DNA from 2 places in the Lysinibacillus sp. C5.1 genome. Region 1 is predicted to be linked to the other one. Evidence: a T-box and tRNA genes for the amino acid it is inferred to sense, from the RefSeq annotation. Region 1 holds a T-box; the other holds one or more tRNA genes.

The links. The T-box of region 1 lies ahead of proS (proline--tRNA ligase). A T-box ahead of a tRNA ligase gene usually reads a tRNA of that ligase, here a tRNA-Pro.
Region 2: it encodes a tRNA-Pro, which carries the amino acid that the T-box ahead of proS (proline--tRNA ligase) is inferred to sense. The anticodon was not compared.

What each region holds. Positions count from the first base shown of each region.
Region 1 is NZ_CP066226.1:1,244,280-1,251,780, forward strand. It holds gene I5435_RS05750 (metallophosphoesterase) at 5-838, shown strand; gene I5435_RS05755 (peptidylprolyl isomerase) at 948-1,559, shown strand; gene I5435_RS05760 (BRCT domain-containing protein) at 1,703-2,050, opposite strand; gene I5435_RS05765 (YbgA family protein) at 2,123-2,479, opposite strand; T-box leader at 2,708-2,923, shown strand; gene proS (proline--tRNA ligase) at 3,127-4,563, shown strand; gene I5435_RS05775 (class 1 isoprenoid biosynthesis enzyme) at 5,496-6,365, shown strand; gene I5435_RS05780 (competence pheromone ComX) at 6,378-6,554, shown strand; gene I5435_RS05785 (sensor histidine kinase) at 6,559-7,501, shown strand, end outside.
Region 2 is NZ_CP066226.1:122,603-130,103, forward strand. It holds rRNA gene I5435_RS00565 (23S ribosomal RNA) at 1-2,226, shown strand, start outside; rRNA gene rrf (5S ribosomal RNA) at 2,345-2,460, shown strand; tRNA gene I5435_RS00575 (tRNA-Val) at 2,471-2,546, shown strand; tRNA gene I5435_RS00580 (tRNA-Thr) at 2,550-2,625, shown strand; tRNA gene I5435_RS00585 (tRNA-Lys) at 2,632-2,707, shown strand; tRNA gene I5435_RS00590 (tRNA-Leu) at 2,730-2,811, shown strand; tRNA gene I5435_RS00595 (tRNA-Gly) at 2,863-2,937, shown strand; tRNA gene I5435_RS00600 (tRNA-Leu) at 2,943-3,031, shown strand; tRNA gene I5435_RS00605 (tRNA-Arg) at 3,045-3,121, shown strand; tRNA gene I5435_RS00610 (tRNA-Pro) at 3,131-3,207, shown strand; tRNA gene I5435_RS00615 (tRNA-Ala) at 3,228-3,303, shown strand; rRNA gene I5435_RS00620 (16S ribosomal RNA) at 3,446-4,997, shown strand; tRNA gene I5435_RS00625 (tRNA-Ile) at 5,094-5,170, shown strand; tRNA gene I5435_RS00630 (tRNA-Ala) at 5,184-5,259, shown strand; rRNA gene I5435_RS00635 (23S ribosomal RNA) at 5,478-7,501, shown strand, end outside.

The DNA.
Region 1 (7,501 bases):
TCGAATGAAGAACTTTAAAAGAGTTGTAAAAATCGTTTTATTAGTCGTAGTATTAATAGGTTTACTTGTAGGATACGCTTTTAAAATTGAACCAAAGATGCTCGTCGTTCATTCGTATCATTTAAATGAAGACAAAGGCGCATCAGTTAAAATAGTTCAAATATCAGATATTCAAGTTAGTGAAACATATACCGTCAATCAATTAAATCGTTTAGTCGAAAAGATTAATCAAATTTCGCCTGATATGATTGTGTTTACAGGGGATTTATTCGAAAATTTTTCTACGTTTCCAAAAAAACAAGAAGTCACTGATAGTTTATCGCAACTTAACGCGACGGTTGGAAAATTTGCTGTATGGGGAAATCGCGATTATGGTGGCGGAGCTTTTAAAATATATGAAGATTTATTAACGAATGCTGGGTTTACATTATTGAATAATAGTGGCGTTACGGTTCCCGTTACGAATGATAAAAAGCTATTTATCGGAGGAATGGATGATGGTTTACTTGGAAAGCCGGATATAGACCTATTGCTATCGCAAATGGATGATACGTATGATTATGAAATTGTACTGATGCATGAGCCAGATATGGCAGAGCTTTTACAAGATACTTCTGTTAATTTGCTGTTAGCTGGACATAGTCATGGAGGGCAAATAAGGATTCCCTTTATGAAAACTATAAAGACGTCGTTGGCTGAAAAATATGATGATGGATTTTATACGATTAATAAAGACAATGGCATGCAGCTTTATGTCAATACGGGTATTGGCACGTCTAGAATCGCTGCTCGTTTTATGGTTCCGCCTGAAATCGCTGTTTTTACTATTCATTTGTAAGTTTAAAGTTGTGATGAATAATCTCATAGTTATATACTTTAATAAACTGATATAGGGAGTGGAAAGACTATTGGCACAATCTAGAGTATTGTATGTTGTTTTTAGCCTAATGGCAGTAGTTTTTATTGTGACGGGTTGTGGGACGTCAAAAGAGGAGAAGACAGCGGAAGAAAAAGTAGATTATGCATCGGCTGTGAAAGAAAATCCAATTGTGACGATTACAATGAACGATGATAAAAAAATTGTGGTTGAACTAGAACCTAAAGTAGCGCCGAATACAGTGGCAAACTTTATTTCCTTAGTAAACAAAGGATTTTATGATGGACTTATTTTTCATCGTGTAATTCCTGGCTTTATGATTCAAGGGGGCGATCCTTCAGGAAATGGATCAGGTGGTCCCGATTATTCGATTAAAGGTGAGTTTACTGAGAATGGCTTTGAAAATAATTTAAAACATGAACGCGGTGTCATTTCAATGGCACGGACAAACGACGACCTAAATTCTGCGGGCTCTCAATTTTTTATTATGACAGAAGAAGCGTCACATCTTGATAAACAATATGCTGCATTTGGCAAAGTGATTGAAGGAATGGAAACGGTAGATGAAATCGTTGCTGTGGAACGTGATGCCACAGATAAGCCATTAGAAGATCAAATCATGAAAAAAGTCGAAGTGGATACAAAGGGCTTTGACTATCCTGCACCAGTAGTGCAAAAATAGTAAATAATCACATTAAAATACACGTTGATTGGATGCGGTGATGCGCAGCTGGTCAACGTGTTTTTATGTAGGAGATTACATTTGTTCCGTCTATACGTTGTTCATAGTCAAGCTTGTGGCAGTTCGCTAGTTCAAAGTAGCAGTTATTGTAAAGAAGATGGTATATACTCTTTTTGCATGGAAATAAGCCAAATAAAATCATCTTCAGCAATAATTTGAATGTCGTGTCCAAGTTGGATGAGTTGCTCTGCTTTTAAATGTTTCGTGCTTTTGCCTCGTCGGTTATGACCGAGAATAACAAAAGCGGTGTCCTTAGTGACTGCCCCTTGCATTAAACCGCCACAAGCTCGTGCTTTTTTTGCAGCTTCTGCGCGTGTCATCGTGGAAAGAGCCCCTGTAAAGACGATTTGTTTATTATAAAATGGATGCATTATACGTTCTGTTGGATTAGTAAGAAAGATAACGTCATTGTTGTCCTTATTGGTGTTCATATAGATTCTCCTAAGAGCTTGATAGTAAGAGGGGTGTTGATTTGTAGACTTGCATAAAGGCAATAACTACTTCTACTGTATTTGTAAAATAGTACTTTCACGTAAATAAGTAACGTTATATTGAATGGCTAATTGTTGTAAAAAACAAAGAAGCGCTGGTATTTGATAAGTAAGAAGCAATTGCTCGTATGTTCGTTTTTCTTCTATTGAGGCTACTTTACGGAAATACCCCCACATATGCTGACAGGCATTGCGCATGCTGCCTTCAGTTGGCGTTTGTTGTAATGCAACTTCGATTAATTGTTTAATTTGCTCATGGCTCATCATGTCGCGCATTGCCAGACGGAGTTGATTGTAATGCTTTTGGCTATGGAACATGACGCGATATTTTTCTTCACGCCATAATTTTTCTGTTAGTTGACGTTGCATATAATCACCTTTCATATAAGTGTTTCAAACTCATTCTACTTGATTTAATGAAAACATCAAAATGTTTTAATGTTGGTATTTATTTTAGTAAAGCATTTATTAAAAATAGGAGAACTTGGGTAGGATGATACAAGAGCTAGCGTAGTATTACTAACTATATTTTATCATTCAATTACCTATCGTAATGATTGAATTACATTTAGCAAATTGGTATATTAATGTATACATATACAATCGATGATGTGACTAAGTAAATAAGAATTGTGAAACAGAAAATATAGCCTAGGCTGAGAGCTATAGCACCCCTTCTTATTGAACCCTACCACGGAGATGTCAGTTAACAACTAACCGAGTCGTTTCGTTACAAACGTTTAGAGGGCGTAATATGCATATTATGCCGAACTAAGGTGGTACCACGTCAACTAGCGTAAAGACGTCCTTTATTAGGATGCTTTATGCTTTTTTTATGAACTTGATTTAGCATTAGCTAGGCGATGAAGACGAAATATATGGATGCATGCCAAATTAAGTTAAATGCCCCTGTGGGTATCACAGATTTTAAAAGGAGCTATTTGAGCAGGCTCGAAAAAAATCAGATGCAATTTTGCCGAAGCAAAATAGATTTTTCAAAATAGGAGGAAAAGAAGATGTCTCAAAAAACAAATGATTTTTCAAAATGGTATGTGGAAACGATACAAAAGGCGGATTTAATGGATTATACGCCGGTTCGTGGTTGTATTGCCTTTAAACCAGACGGCTATGAACTGTGGGAGCATATTCAAGCGGAGATGGATAAGCGTTTTAAGGAAACAGGGCACCGCAATGCCTACTTCCCAATGCTCATTCCAGAATCTTTTTTCCAAAAGGAAAAGGATCATATTGAAGGATTTTCACCAGAGCTTCCTTGGGTGACCGAAGCGGCAGGTGAACAATTAGAAGAGCGTTTAGCGCTGCGCCCAACTTCGGAAACAATGATTGGACATTTGTATTCTAATTGGATTAAAAGTTATCGAGACCTTCCTGTTTTAATCAATCAATGGGCCAATGTATTCCGTTGGGAAAAGAAAACGCTACCGTTTATCCGTACTTCAGAATTTTTATGGCAAGAAGGTCATACGGCGCATGTCGATGAAGAAGATGCACGCAAAGAAACAATGCAAATGTTAGCTATTTATAAAGAAGTTGTCGAAGGACTGTTAGCCATTCCTGTCTATGATGGGCAAAAAACGCCATCAGAACGTTTTGCCGGAGCAGTTGATACATTTTCGATTGAAGCGATGATGAAGGATGGCAAGGCCGTACAAGCAGGGACATCTCATTATTTAGGTACGAAATTTGCCGAAGCTTTTGATATCAAATATTTAAATAAAGAAAATAAACATGTCCATGTGCATACAACATCATGGGGTACGTCTACCCGTTTAATCGGTTCTGTTATTATGGTGCATGGTGATGAACAAGGTCTTGTTTTACCGCCAAGAATCGCTCCAACGCAAGTTGTGTTAATCCCAGTTGGTCCGTGGAAAAAGAACACTAAGATTATCGAGAAATTAGATGAAATTTTTGCAACGTTAAAAGCAAAGGGCATTCGTGTGCGTCTTGATGATTCAGACCAATCACCTGGTTATAAGTTTAATGAATGGGAGCTAAAAGGTGTACCTGTGCGTATTGAATTGGGGCCACGTGATTTAGAAAATCAGCAAAGCTTAATGAAAGCCCGTGATGAAGAAGAAAAAGTAACTGTTTCTTTAGACACAATTGTTGAAAGCATAGAAACAGAACTTGAAACGATGCAAACGCGACTATTTGAAAAAGCAAAAGCTTTCCGTGCAAACAACTCGCATACCCATATCGATTCAATGGAACAGTTAAAACAGCATTTAGCTAAATCTGAACAAAATGAAACAATCCCAGGTTGGATTTTAGCGGGTTGGTGTGGAGATGATGCGTGTGAAGAAAAGGTAAAAGAAGAAACAAAATTTACAACTCGTAATATACCATTTAACCCACCAGTTACAAAGCATACTTGCATTCATTGTGGGAAAGAAGCACAACATACAGTTTGGTTTGCCCGCGCTTACTAAATCTTACTTTGTATGGTAGAAAGCATGGTAACATGCTCAGAGTATGGACAAAAGGCATCAAGAAGTGGAATCCACTCTTGATGCCCTTCTAACTGAATTGTGCTTAGATTTATAGTATTTCCTTATGATTTCCTCCTCTTTGAAATGTATCTTCTACTAATATTTTAATTCTTGTATTTATAGTCTCCAGAATAGCTTCTTCCCAAAACTAAAAAAATCCGGCGATATTGCCTTTCTCGTCTTGATGTTTATAGCTGATTTTGAGGCTGTCCCTCATATAGAAACAATAAATGCAGTCACCTATTGAAAACTTCTTTACACTGTGTAACATTCCTTTAATTTATTTTTACCTGCAATAGAGCGTATCCTTTGTGAAATACAGCATTTATAGTGAGTTACTTAAATTCTTTCTTGCTATATTTGTACTAATAAAATTTATGAAACTATAGTTGCGGAATTATGTAAATTAATGCATTATATTGTTAATAGGTATTAATATTTATGAATATATTTACAATTTTAGTATTTTAGGTATAATAGTTAATGATTGGAAAAAAGGATAACTATCATGAGTCGTAGATGACAAATTTAATTGATTAGCTCTTCAACAGATTGTAAATAGATGGGCTTTTCCATTCATGCAAAAGAGCGAAATCACCTTTATTATTTATGCCTCTGATGCCGTTTGAAAGTGGTGATACATAACAGTCAAAATTAAGTATGTTTAATGTAATGAATTCTTAGCAATATGTGCGCTGCCTTTTGTTCATTCTAGGAAGCACAACTTCTTTGTTATTTGAAGGTGGAAGTAATATTTACTTGAAATACCCGAAGTCAAACACCAAGAATATCTGCATTGTTAACTATTCATTTTGATTGTTAGAAGTAGCTCAAAGCCAAATCGCAATTAAAATAAATAATTGGTAAGGTGAATGATGGAAGAAATAAAACAATCATTAAGGCGAATTGTCAGTAATTATCAACTATCGGATGAGTTTAGCCGTTGTTTAACCTACTTGTTAGATCAACATGAAGGTGGTGATTTTAGTGATTTAAGTAAATTACATTTTCAATTGAATGGCGGTATATTAACAAAATCTATCCAAGAAGTTTTTAATCTTTTAGAACTTTGGATTCTTTTTACAGATATTGTTGATGATATCGAAGACGGTGATGAATCAAAATGGGGGATAGAGGGGAATGTATTGCTTAATGCTTCGACAGCTTTCGTTAGTATCGTTATGTTGGAGCTACAAAAGGTGGAAATACCTTATAAAAGTGAGGTTACCCGTTTATTTTGCCATTACTTACTTCAAGCAGTTGATGGTCAGCATCATGACCTACTAAACGAGATTACATCTGAAGAGATGTATGAAGCTGTTGTTAAAAAGAAATCCGGCTCGTTAATAGCACTTTCTTCATTGCTCGGAGAAGTATTAGCAACTGGAAAGTATACGGCAAAGCTTGAAATGAGTGCACACTATATTGCAATGGTTGCTCAGTTAAATAATGATTATGGCGACTTATTAAACTTACAAAGAGATTTACAAGACAAAAAAAGAACACTGCCAATATTGTATCTATTACAATATGAAGATTCAGCATTTGATGAATTACGCTTGTATTATAGTCAGCACGGCGATTCAACAATGAATATTTGCATTACGCCACAGCAAATCGAAGCTTCAGGATTATCTATATACATGCATCTATTACAGTCTAAATACCGTAATCTTGCACTTGAATTACTAAAAGAAATTTATCCAACTCATGATGTATCATTATTTAAAAAATATATTTAAGAGGTGAAGGATATGTTAGAAATCGTTCAATATATTCATAAAAATCGCAATATTTTAGATCTTTTAAAAGAAAAAAGAGTTTCACTTTTAAATGTAAATGAGTTAGAGCAAAGTTTAATTTTAGAATCCTTTGAACACGGTGAAAAGAAAACATTAAAGGATTCATATTTAATGTATTGGCGTCCGTAAACAGATGGAACAAGGAAAAGCTAAAATCTTAATTTCGCTTTTTCTCACTTTTTTCATACAATTGTATTGTTTATCCGTTGTCGTTAGCGGGCCTATAATTGGGATTACACTGGCTCAATCACAAGATCAAAGTTGGTATATTCAACAGATTGAAGAGGAAAGTTGGGCAGCATCTCAAAATATAGTGCCCTATACGAAAGTTTTAGAATTAGATGGGATGAAGCTGACAGCCAATACTTCATCCCCTTTTCTAATTACACAAGCGCATAGCATAACAATTTGGCATGAAGGAAAAGTGGAAAAGTTAATCGTCTCAAATAAGAATATAAACGCACAATTAATAAAGCAATTAATAATGCCGTTATTATATACCTTAATCACAACTGCTTTTTGTCTTTTTTTATTTAAACAAATACTTACTAAAAACAAACAGTATTTGATTTTTCATTTACAGTTTACAGCATTAGCGTATATAAGTGCAGGTGCAGCAGGACGAGGAGATTTCATTAGTATTGTTATTAATTCATTAGCGATTTTCCTTAGCATTGTGAATTGTATTTTCTACTGTAATTATTTTTTAAGAACAATGAGTGATGCTTTTCAAAAAAAGTTGCGTAATGCTTTTTTTGTTATTGGTATAATGATTGTAGTGATAAATATAGCGCGTATTTTTATTGAAGATCTTCTTAAAGTACAAATTATATTTGAACTATCAGTCTATTTAATTTTATCCTGCTTACTAGCGATTAATATTATTGTCGCAGCTAAAAGCAATACTAAATACTATGCCAAGCCATTATTCTGCATCTTTTTTTTAGGAATCGGACCGTTCGCATTATGTTATGGCATTCCAACAATTTTTAATGTGCATCCATTTCTACCTGCAGATGTGACGGCGTTATTTTTGTTAGTGGTCCCTATTTGTCTGATTTACTTAGAAATGGCGG
Region 2 (7,501 bases), 1.1 Mb from region 1:
GTACGTGGTCGTAGACCCGAAACCAGGTGATCTACCCATGTCCAGGGTGAAGGTGAGGTAACACTTACTGGAGGCCCGAACCCACGCACGTTGAAAAGTGCGGGGATGAGGTGTGGGTAGCGGAGAAATTCCAATCGAACTTGGAGATAGCTGGTTCTCTCCGAAATAGCTTTAGGGCTAGCCTCGTGATGAGAATACTGGAGGTAGAGCACTGTTTGGACTAGGGGGCCATCCCGGTTTACCGAATTCAGACAAACTCCGAATGCCAGATATTTATACACGGGAGTCAGACTGCGAGTGATAAGATCCGTAGTCAAAAGGGAAACAGCCCAGACCACCAGCTAAGGTCCCAAAGTAATCGTTAAGTGGAAAAGGATGTGGCGTTGCACAGACAACCAGGATGTTGGCTTAGAAGCAGCCATCATTTAAAGAGTGCGTAATAGCTCACTGGTCGAGTGACGCTGCGCCGAAAATGTATCGGGGCTAAACGATTCACCGAAGCTGTGGATTGACATCTACGATGTCAGTGGTAGGAGAGCGTTCTAAGTGCGTTGAAGTCAGACCGGAAGGACTGGTGGAGCGCTTAGAAGTGAGAATGCCGGTATGAGTAGCGAAAGACGGGTGAGAATCCCGTCCACCGTATGACTAAGGTTTCCTGAGGAAGGCTCGTCCGCTCAGGGTTAGTCGGGACCTAAGCCGAGGCCGATAGGCGTAGGCGATGGACAACAGGTTGATATTCCTGTACCACCTCCTCACCGTTTGAGAAATGGGGGGACGCAGTAGGATAGGGTAAGCGCGCCGTTGGTTGTGCGCGTCCAAGCAGTAAGGCGTGTGTGTAGGCAAATCCGCACACTGTAACGTTGAGCTGTGATGGCGAGTCCGTATGGACGAAGTTCCTGATTTCACACTGCCAAGAAAAGCCTCTATCGAGGTGAGAGGTGCCCGTACCGCAAACCGACACAGGTAGTCGAGGAGAGAATCCTAAGGTGTGCGAGAGAACTCTCGTTAAGGAACTCGGCAAAATGACCCCGTAACTTCGGGAGAAGGGGTGCTCTTGAGCGTGCAAGCGCATGAGAGCCGCAGTGAATAGGCCCAGGCGACTGTTTAGCAAAAACACAGGTCTCTGCAAAACCGTAAGGTGACGTATAGGGGCTGACGCCTGCCCGGTGCTGGAAGGTTAAGAGGAGTGGTTAGCGCAAGCGAAGCTGCGAATTGAAGCCCCAGTAAACGGCGGCCGTAACTATAACGGTCCTAAGGTAGCGAAATTCCTTGTCGGGTAAGTTCCGACCCGCACGAAAGGCGTAACGATCTGGGCACTGTCTCAACGAGAGACTCGGTGAAATTATAGTACCTGTGAAGATGCAGGTTACCCGCGACAGGACGGAAAGACCCCGTGGAGCTTTACTGTAGCCTGATATTGAATTTTGGTACAACTTGTACAGGATAGGTAGGAGCCAGAGATCTCGGAGCGCCAGCTTCGAAGGAGGCGTCGGTGGGATACTACCCTGGTTGTATTGAAATTCTAACCCATGCCCCTTAGCGGGGCAGGAGACAGTGTCAGGCGGACAGTTTGACTGGGGCGGTCGCCTCCTAAAAGGTAACGGAGGCGCCCAAAGGTTCCCTCAGAATGGTTGGAAATCATTCGTAGAGTGTAAAGGCACAAGGGAGCTTGACTGCGAGACCTACAAGTCGAGCAGGGTCGAAAGACGGGCTTAGTGATCCGGTGGTTCCGCATGGAAGGGCCATCGCTCAACGGATAAAAGCTACCCCGGGGATAACAGGCTTATCTCCCCCAAGAGTCCACATCGACGGGGAGGTTTGGCACCTCGATGTCGGCTCATCGCATCCTGGGGCTGTAGTCGGTCCCAAGGGTTGGGCTGTTCGCCCATTAAAGCGGTACGCGAGCTGGGTTCAGAACGTCGTGAGACAGTTCGGTCCCTATCCGTCGTGGGCGTAGGAAATTTGAGAGGAGCTGTCCTTAGTACGAGAGGACCGGGATGGACACACCGCTGGTGTACCAGTTGTCTTGCCAAAGGCATCGCTGGGTAGCTATGTGTGGACGGGATAAGTGCTGAAAGCATCTAAGCATGAAGCCCCCCTCAAGATGAGATTTCCCATTACGCAAGTAAGTAAGATCCCTCAAAGACGATGAGGTAGATAGGTTCGAGGTGGAAGTGTGGTGACACATGGAGCTGACGAATACTAATCGATCGAGGACTTAACCAAAAAAAAGTTTGAAACATTCAATGAACCGTTTATCCAGTTTTGAAAGAACAAGCAAGTTTTAAAAAAAAGCTTGTAATTATAATAATTTATGTTATAATGAATCTTGTCTTTTAAATAGTCTAGTGATGATGGCAAAGAGGTCACACCCGTTCCCATACCGAACACGGAAGTTAAGCTCTTTAGCGCCGATGGTAGTTGGGGGCTTCCCCCTGTGAGAGTAGGACGTCGCTAGGCATAATACCCAGGAGGATTAGCTCAGCTGGGAGAGCATCTGCCTTACAAGCAGAGGGTCGGCGGTTCGAGCCCGTCATCCTCCACCATATGCCGGTTTAGCTCAGCAGGTAGAGCAACTGACTTGTAATCAGTAGGTCGTGGGTTCGATTCCTATAGCCGGCACCATTTTTTGAGCCATTAGCTCAGTTGGTAGAGCATCTGACTTTTAATCAGAGGGTCGAAGGTTCGAGTCCTTCATGGCTCACCATTTTAATTGCCAACAATAATATGCGGGTGTGGCGGAATTGGCAGACGCACTAGACTTAGGATCTAGCGCCGCGAGGCGTGGGGGTTCGACTCCCTTCACCCGCATCATCTATATTTCAAATTTATAATTGCCAGGATAAATAATCTTATGCACATGCGGAAGTAGTTCAGTGGTAGAACACCACCTTGCCAAGGTGGGGGTCGCGAGTTCGAACCTCGTCTTCCGCTCCAAATGTGCCGGGGTGGCGGAACTGGCAGACGCACAGGACTTAAAATCCTGCGGTAGGTGACTACCGTGCCGGTTCGATTCCGGCCCTCGGCACCATTTTTAATATTTAGCGCCCGTAGCTCAATTGGATAGAGCGTCTGACTACGGATCAGAAGGTTGTGGGTTCGACTCCTGCCGGGCGCGCCAATAAATGAACGGGAAGTAGCTCAGCTTGGTAGAGCACTTGGTTTGGGACCAAGGGGTCGCAGGTTCGAATCCTGTCTTCCCGACCATTTCCTAAAATATACTTTATGGGGCCTTAGCTCAGCTGGGAGAGCGCCTGCCTTGCACGCAGGAGGTCAGCGGTTCGATCCCGCTAGGCTCCACCAATTTTTATATATGAACCTTGAAAACTGAACAAGCAAAACGTAATCAATATAGTTTTTATTAGCTAACTTCGTTAGTGAACGAAACAAAAATTTGGACATCAAAATTGATGCCAGCAAAACAATTTGAGCTAATCAAATTTCTTTTATGGAGAGTTTGATCCTGGCTCAGGACGAACGCTGGCGGCGTGCCTAATACATGCAAGTCGAGCGAACAGAGAAGGAGCTTGCTCCTTTGACGTTAGCGGCGGACGGGTGAGTAACACGTGGGCAACCTACCCTATAGTTTGGGATAACTCCGGGAAACCGGGGCTAATACCGAATAATCTATCGTCCCTCATGGGACAATACTGAAAGACGGTTTCGGCTGTCGCTATAGGATGGGCCCGCGGCGCATTAGCTAGTTGGTGAGGTAACGGCTCACCAAGGCAACGATGCGTAGCCGACCTGAGAGGGTGATCGGCCACACTGGGACTGAGACACGGCCCAGACTCCTACGGGAGGCAGCAGTAGGGAATCTTCCACAATGGGCGAAAGCCTGATGGAGCAACGCCGCGTGAGTGAAGAAGGATTTCGGTTCGTAAAACTCTGTTGTAAGGGAAGAACAAGTACAGTAGTAACTGGCTGTACCTTGACGGTACCTTATTAGAAAGCCACGGCTAACTACGTGCCAGCAGCCGCGGTAATACGTAGGTGGCAAGCGTTGTCCGGAATTATTGGGCGTAAAGCGCGCGCAGGTGGTTTCTTAAGTCTGATGTGAAAGCCCATGGCTCAACCGTGGAGGGTCATTGGAAACTGGGAGACTTGAGTGCAGAAGAGGATAGTGGAATTCCAAGTGTAGCGGTGAAATGCGTAGAGATTTGGAGGAACACCAGTGGCGAAGGCGACTATCTGGTCTGTAACTGACACTGAGGCGCGAAAGCGTGGGGAGCAAACAGGATTAGATACCCTGGTAGTCCACGCCGTAAACGATGAGTGCTAAGTGTTAGGGGGTTTCCGCCCCTTAGTGCTGCAGCTAACGCATTAAGCACTCCGCCTGGGGAGTACGGTCGCAAGACTGAAACTCAAAGGAATTGACGGGGGCCCGCACAAGCGGTGGAGCATGTGGTTTAATTCGAAGCAACGCGAAGAACCTTACCAGGTCTTGACATCCCGTTGACCACTGTAGAGATATGGTTTTCCCTTCGGGGACAACGGTGACAGGTGGTGCATGGTTGTCGTCAGCTCGTGTCGTGAGATGTTGGGTTAAGTCCCGCAACGAGCGCAACCCTTGATCTTAGTTGCCATCATTTAGTTGGGCACTCTAAGGTGACTGCCGGTGACAAACCGGAGGAAGGTGGGGATGACGTCAAATCATCATGCCCCTTATGACCTGGGCTACACACGTGCTACAATGGACGATACAAACGGTTGCCAACTCGCGAGAGGGAGCTAATCCGATAAAGTCGTTCTCAGTTCGGATTGTAGGCTGCAACTCGCCTACATGAAGCCGGAATCGCTAGTAATCGCGGATCAGCATGCCGCGGTGAATACGTTCCCGGGCCTTGTACACACCGCCCGTCACACCACGAGAGTTTGTAACACCCGAAGTCGGTGAGGTAACCTTTTGGAGCCAGCCGCCGAAGGTGGGATAGATGATTGGGGTGAAGTCGTAACAAGGTAGCCGTATCGGAAGGTGCGGCTGGATCATCTCCTTTCTAAGGATATTTTCGGAATACAAACCTTGGGTTTGTAAGATTACGTTTTGCGTTCAGTTTTGAAGGTTTATAACTAACTTTATAAAACTTCCAAGAGGGCCTATAGCTCAGCTGGTTAGAGCGCACGCCTGATAAGCGTGAGGTCGATGGTTCGAGTCCATTTAGGCCCACCATATATAACCTCTTGGGGCCTTAGCTCAGCTGGGAGAGCGCCTGCCTTGCACGCAGGAGGTCAGCGGTTCGATCCCGCTAGGCTCCACCAATTTTTATTTGTTCTTTGAAAACTGGATAAAACGACATTGAAATTGTAACAAACACATTTATTTTTTTAAGTTTTTTATAGGCTTAATAACGAAATAGGGTTTCAAGACACAAGCAGTTCTAGGAAGCGAACGAGTGAATGAAGGAGCGTACTTACGTACGTGACTGATTGAACGAGAGAAGCTGACAACGAAATGCGCAGTGGATTGGAAGCCGATAGGTTAAGTTATTAAGGGCGCACGGCGAATGCCTTGGCACTAGGAGCCGAAGAAGGACGGCACTAACACCGATATGCTTCGGGGAGCTGTAAGTGAGCTTTGATCCGGAGATTTCCGAATGGGGGAACCCACTACGTTTAATCGCGTAGTATCTTGACGTGAATACATAGCGTCTTGAAGGCAGACCCAGGGAACTGAAACATCTAAGTACCTGGAGGAAGAGAAAGAAAAATCGATTCCCTGAGTAGCGGCGAGCGAAACGGGAAGAGCCCAAACCAAGAGGCTTGCCTCTTGGGGTTGTAGGACACTCTATACGGAGTTACAAAGGAATGAGTTAGATGAAGCGACTTGGAAAGGTCCGCCAGAGCAGGTAAAAGCCCTGTAGTCGAAAGTTCGTTCCCTCCAGAGTGGATCCTGAGTACGGCGGAACACGTGAAATTCCGTCGGAATCCGGGAGGACCATCTCCCAAGGCTAAATACTACCTAGTGACCGATAGTGAACCAGTACCGTGAGGGAAAGGTGAAAAGCACCCCGGAAGGGGAGTGAAAGAGATCCTGAAACCGTGTGCCTACAAGTAGTTAGAGCCCGTTAATGGGTGATAGCGTGCCTTTTGTAGAATGAACCGGCGAGTTACGATTACGTGCGAGGTTAAGCTTTAGAAGGCGGAGCCGCAGCGAAAGCGAGTCTGAATAGGGCGAATTAGTACGTGGTCGTAGACCCGAAACCAGGTGATCTACCCATGTCCAGGGTGAAGGTGAGGTAACACTTACTGGAGGCCCGAACCCACGCACGTTGAAAAGTGCGGGGATGAGGTGTGGGTAGCGGAGAAATTCCAATCGAACTTGGAGATAGCTGGTTCTCTCCGAAATAGCTTTAGGGCTAGCCTCGTGATGAGAATACTGGAGGTAGAGCACTGTTTGGACTAGGGGGCCATCCCGGTTTACCGAATTCAGACAAACTCCGAATGCCAGATATTTATACACGGGAGTCAGACTGCGAGTGATAAGATCCGTAGTCAAAAGGGAAACAGCCCAGACCACCAGCTAAGGTCCCAAAGTAATCGTTAAGTGGAAAAGGATGTGGCGTTGCACAGACAACCAGGATGTTGGCTTAGAAGCAGCCATCATTTAAAGAGTGCGTAATAGCTCACTGGTCGAGTGACGCTGCGCCGAAAATGTATCGGGGCTAAACGATTCACCGAAGCTGTGGATTGACATCTACGATGTCAGTGGTAGGAGAGCGTTCTAAGTGCGTTGAAGTCAGACCGGAAGGACTGGTGGAGCGCTTAGAAGTGAGAATGCCGGTATGAGTAGCGAAAGACGGGTGAGAATCCCGTCCACCGTATGACTAAGGTTTCCTGAGGAAGGCTCGTCCGCTCAGGGTTAGTCGGGACCTAAGCCGAGGCCGATAGGCGTAGGCGATGGACAACAGGTTGATATTCCTGTACCACCTCCTCACCGTTTGAGAAATGGGGGGACGCAGTAGGATAGGGTAAGCGCGCCGTTGGTTGTGCGCGTCCAAGCAGTAAGGCGTGTGTGTAGGCAAATCCGCACACTGTAACGTTGAGCTGTGATGGCGAGTCCGTATGGACGAAGTTCCTGATTTCACACTGCCAAGAAAAGCCTCTATCGAGGTGAGAGGTGCCCGTACCGCAAACCGACACAGGTAGTCGAGGAGAGAATCCTAAGGTGTGCGAGAGAACTCTCGTTAAGGAACTCGGCAAAATGACCCCGTAACTTCGGGAGAAGGGGTGCTCTTGAGCGTGCAAGCGCATGAGAGCCGCAGTGAATAGGCCCAGGCGACTGTTTAGCAAAAACACAGGTCTCTGCAAAACCGTAAGGTGACGTATAGGGGCTGACGCCTGCCCGGTGCTGGAAGGTTAAGAGGAGTGGTTAGCGCAAGCGAAGCTGCGAATTGAAGCCCCAGTAAACGGCGGCCGTAACTATAACGGTCCTAAGGTAGCGAAATTCCTTGTCGGGTAAGTTCCGACCCGCACGAAAGGCGTAACGATCTGGGCACTGTCT